One region of the Micromonospora sp. NPDC048999 genome, then DNA from elsewhere that is predicted to be linked to it. Evidence: riboswitches for the same ligand, from Rfam matches in the RefSeq annotation. Region 1 holds a riboswitch; the other holds the start of a gene.
What was found. A riboswitch is a leader RNA that binds a small molecule or an ion and turns the genes downstream of it on or off. The one in region 1 is predicted to bind cobalamin.
Positions count from the first base shown of each region.

Region 1 (2,197 bases):
AGCCCAGGTTGCACACCGCGGTCTCGGCGTCGCTGGACACCTCGATGATCTCGGTGCACAGGTTCGACAGGTGCACCACGTTGCCCGGCTCGGCGGTCTGGTTGCACAGCCGGTTCGCCGCGTCCTTGAACGTCATCCACCCATTGCCGGTCTGGGCGAGGGTGCGCATCATCCGCCCGTACAGCTCGCGGGCCGGGACCTGCCGCACGAAGCGGCCCTGCGCCTCCGCCGCCCGGTACGCGGCGTCGAACTCCGCGCCCCACAGGTCCGGCAGCTCCGGCACCTCGTCCGGGTCGAACAGCGACCACACCCCGTCCGACTCCACCCGGCGCATGAACTCGTCCGGGATCCAGTTGGCCAGGTTGAGGTTGTGGGTACGCCGGGCGTCCTCGCCGGTGTTGTCGCGCAGCTGGAGAAACTCCTCGATGTCGGGGTGCCACGGCTCCAGATAGACGCAGGCGGCCCCCTTGCGCCGGCCGCCCTGGTTGACCGCCGCGACGCTGGCGTCCAGGGTGCGCAACCACGGCACGATGCCGTTGGACCGCCCGTTCGTGCCCCGGATCAGCGCGCCCCGCGAGCGGACCCGGGAGAAGGCGATGCCGATGCCGCCGGCGAACTTGGACAGGTTGGCCACCTGCGCGTACCGCTGATAGATGGAATCCAGCTCGTCGCGCGGCGAGTCGACCAGATAGCAGGACGACATCTGGGTGTGCCGGGTGCCGGAGTTGAACAGCGTCGGCGAGCTGGGCAGGTACGCCAGGCTGGACATCAGCCGGTAGAAGTCGACCGCCTCCGCCGGTGTGTGTGACAGTCCGCACGCCACCCGCAGCAGCCAGTACTGCGGCGTCTCCAGCACCAGCCGGCTCGTCGGATGCCGCAGCAGATACCGGTCGTGGACGGTACGCAGCCCGAAGTACTCGAACCGCAGGTCACCCGCCGGGTCGACGGCGTCGTCGAGTTGGCCTGCGTGCGTTGCGACGAAGGCGGCGGTCTCGTCGCCGATCAGCCCCTCGGCGTGGCCGCGCCGGACCGACTGGCTGAACGAGGCGATGCCCTGCCCGCGTACCTCCTGTTCGACGTGTCCGGCCAGCAGGCGGGCGGCCAGGCGGGAATACTGCGGTTCCTCGCCGATCAGCTCGGCCGCGATCTGGATGGCGAGCCGCGCCAGCTCGTCGGTGCTCGCGCCGTCGTACAGCCCGTCGCGGGTACGGATCGCCACCCGCAACGGGTCGACGTCGCTCAGGTCACCGGTCCATCGTTCGACCGTTCGGGCGATCCGGTTGACGTCGACGGGTTCGGTGTCGCCGTTGCGCTTGCGGACGTGCATCTGGGCGCGGCGTCGACTGGGCGGGGTCGGATCGCACGGCACCCCGTCGACGGCCGGGGTGACCTCGGTGACTGTCACTACTCACTCCTCGCGAGTTCGGGACCGGATGGCCCTCGGCGCGTGGGGAGCGGACACCGCCGGACGCCCGCCGGCACGGCGGGGTCCCGTGGCGTCGGCCGTCCCACGCGGCCTCGGACCATCGCACGCCCCGGCGGGGGCGTGCGCGCGCTGGCAGGTCTTCGGACTCGCGGGCACGACCGGCGGAACCGGTCTCCTACTGGCCGTCGCTTCCCAGACCACGGGTGGTCCAGTGCTGATGACGGCGGTCGTTCCCACTCACCGCTGCGGGGCAGTCCCGGACTTCCACCGGGTTCCCTCTTGCCTCGACCGCCCGGAGAGCGGCCGAACCAGCTGCGCCAGACACCATATATGGCCGCGCCCTTGCTAGTGCAACACCAGATGTGGCGTTGGCGTGTCCAGAAACGGCAGGAGCCCCGCGACCGACAGGTCGCGGGGCTCCTGGGGCAGCGTCACCAGGTGGTGGGCTTGCCCTTCTGGTACAGCCACACGTCGAAGAACGTGTGCAGGTTCTGCCCGGACTCCCGCTCGGCCAAGGCGATGAAGTCGGCCGTTCCGGCGTTGCCGTGGCGGTAGGTCGCCGTCCACTGACGCACGATGCGGAAGAACGTGTCGTCGCCGACCTTGCCGCGCAGCGCGTGCAGGGTCATCGCGCCCCGGTTGTACGGGACGTTGCTGAACATGTCCACCGGGCCCGGGTCGGCGAGGACGGTCTGCCAGAACGACGACGACGCGGCCCGCCCGTAGTTGCTGCTGCTGTTGAACGTCGAGTTGACCGACGTGCCGCCGGTG
Region 1 covers NZ_JBEZFI010000011.1:135,629-137,825, forward strand. Annotated here, with positions in the region: gene AB0C02_RS15425 (ribonucleoside-diphosphate reductase subunit alpha) at 1-1,327, opposite strand, end outside; cobalamin riboswitch at 1,540-1,754, opposite strand; gene AB0C02_RS15430 (M1 family metallopeptidase) at 1,858-2,197, opposite strand, start outside.

Region 2 (2,197 bases), on a different contig from region 1:
CGCCGAGGCCTCGGCCGGCCGGGTGGTAGGGGTGGTCAGTTGCCCACCCCGCCGACACCACGGGCCAGGGCCTCCACGGCGCGCACGTTCCGCACGCCCGCGGAGGTGGAGGAGAAGTCCAGGACGACGTACCGCTTGCCCTTGACGGCGGGCAGGTCCTTGAGCGTCGCGTGCTTTTCGAGGAACGCCTGCTTGGCGGCGGCGGTATCCCAGCTCGCGTCGACGAGCACGATGACGTCCGGGTTGCGCTCGACGACGGTCTCCCAGCTGGTGTCGGCCCAACTGCCGTTCAGGTCGGCGAAAATGTTGGTGACCCCGGCCGCGGACATGATCATCGCCGGGCTGCCGCAGCAGGCGCCGGCACTGGGCGCGTCGTTGCCGCCGTCCCACCACAGCACCCGCGTGCCCTTCGCGCCCGCTGAGACTTTCGCGATGCGCTCCTGCTGGTCGGCGATCAGCGTCTCGGCCCGCTCCGCGACGCCGAAGACCGCGGCGATCTCACGGATCTCGGCGAACACGTCATCCATCGTCAGCTTCGCCGGCCGCGTGTCTTTCGGGCAACCCGCGGCGGAGATGTACGTGCCCACGCCCAGCTTCTGCCAATCGGCGCGGTCGCCGACCCCCTCGTCGCTGAACGCACTCGCGAAGGAGGCGTAGACGAAGTCCGGCGCGATGTCGAGCAGCTTCTCCTTCGACGGGTACTCCTTGGCCAGTACCGGCACCTTCGAGTACGCGGCGGCGTACTCGGGCAGCACCTGGTCGTCGAGGAAGGCGGTGCCGGCCATCCGGTCCTGTAGACCGAGCGCCAGCATGATCTCGGTGGCGGACTGGTTCATGGTCACCGCCCGCGCCGGGGGCTTCGTGATCGTGACCGGTGTGCCGCAGTTGGTGAGCGTGACCGGCCCGGCCGCGGCGGACGCCGTGGTGGCCGGCTTGTTGTCGCCGGTCGTGGCGCAGCCGCCGAGCAGGGCGAGCATGACGGACAGCGGCGCGGCAACGCGCCAGGACACAGGGGACCGCATAGCGGGACCACCTTCCAGCACCTCGTGGACGGGTCGTACAGGTGCCGTGGCCGGTCTCCTGGCTGACGGGTGGTGCGCCGGTGGCCGGCCTTCCCAGGCATGCGCCCAGTGACCTTTCGGTGGCCTCCAGCATCCCGATCACAGTGGCGAGGGCCGCACCGGTCTCACACCGGCTTCCCGAACACCACGGCGAGGCCACCCTAACCAAACCAGACCGCACCGTCACCGTGGCCTAGGTCATGGTCGGAGACCACGTTGGAATTCCACCAGCCGGCAGAGGTGCGGGGGTCGTCGGCGGTGGACGACCTCCCCCCTGTGCTGTCTTGGCGACGGTCAGTCGGCCGACCGTGGTGGAACCCCGAGTTGCTGGCAGGCCTCCCGATACATGCGCACCACCTCTTGGCGGATCTGCGCCCGCTCGGTCAGCCGGTGGGCGAACGGGATGCGTACCGGCACCTCGGCGCCGTCGGCGGTGACGGCGAAATCGATGCCGTCGGCGTCCAGGCCGGTGGTCCGGGCCTGGGCGGCGGACGGCTGGCCGCCGAGGGTACGGCAGATGAGCAGCGCGTCGTCGGCGTGGTCGTCGTTCATGTGCCGGCTGACGGCGGCGACCACCTCCGGCGGGAACCCGGCGCTCATGCAGCCCCCTCCCGCGTGGTGGCTGGGGCGAGTCGGGCCAGGTCGGTGAAGACCGCGGTGTTGTGCCGGTAGGCCACGAGGACTTCGTCGAGCAGGTCAGTGCGACCGGCCGCGTCGAGCGCGAGCGCGAGCGCGTCGAGCCTGGCCCGGTAGGTCTCCTTGTACGACTTCGGGTCGGTGATCTCGTCGAACCGGTAGAACGCCGCACCGGCATCGCCGGTGATCCCGTAGTACCGGGAGACGCACCGCCCGATGTGCCGCCCGCCGGAAAGGTCCCCAAGGTAGCGGGTGTAGTGGTGGGCGATGAAGTGGGGGGCCGAGGCGCAGACCGCGTTGATGCGCGCGGCGTAGGCGGTTGTGGCCGGGGTCGGCTCGATCCGCTGCCGCCAGTCGGGCCCGAGCAGGAACTGAAGGTCCTTGGCGAGCGCGGGCAGCCGGGTCAGCGCGTCGTCGACGAACGGGCCGACCAGCGGGTCGTGGCGCATCATCTCGGCGACGCTCTCCAGCGCCTCGTAGATCACGTAGTGCTGGACCAC
Region 2 covers NZ_JBEZFI010000025.1:12,276-14,472, reverse strand. Annotated here, with positions in the region: gene AB0C02_RS22620 (ABC transporter substrate-binding protein) at 36-1,022, opposite strand; cobalamin riboswitch at 1,053-1,226, opposite strand; gene AB0C02_RS22615 (DUF2470 domain-containing protein) at 1,356-1,661, opposite strand; gene AB0C02_RS22610 (biliverdin-producing heme oxygenase) at 1,658-2,197, opposite strand, start outside.
Region 2: another riboswitch for cobalamin. It lies ahead of AB0C02_RS22620 (ABC transporter substrate-binding protein); the one in region 1 lies ahead of AB0C02_RS15425 (ribonucleoside-diphosphate reductase subunit alpha).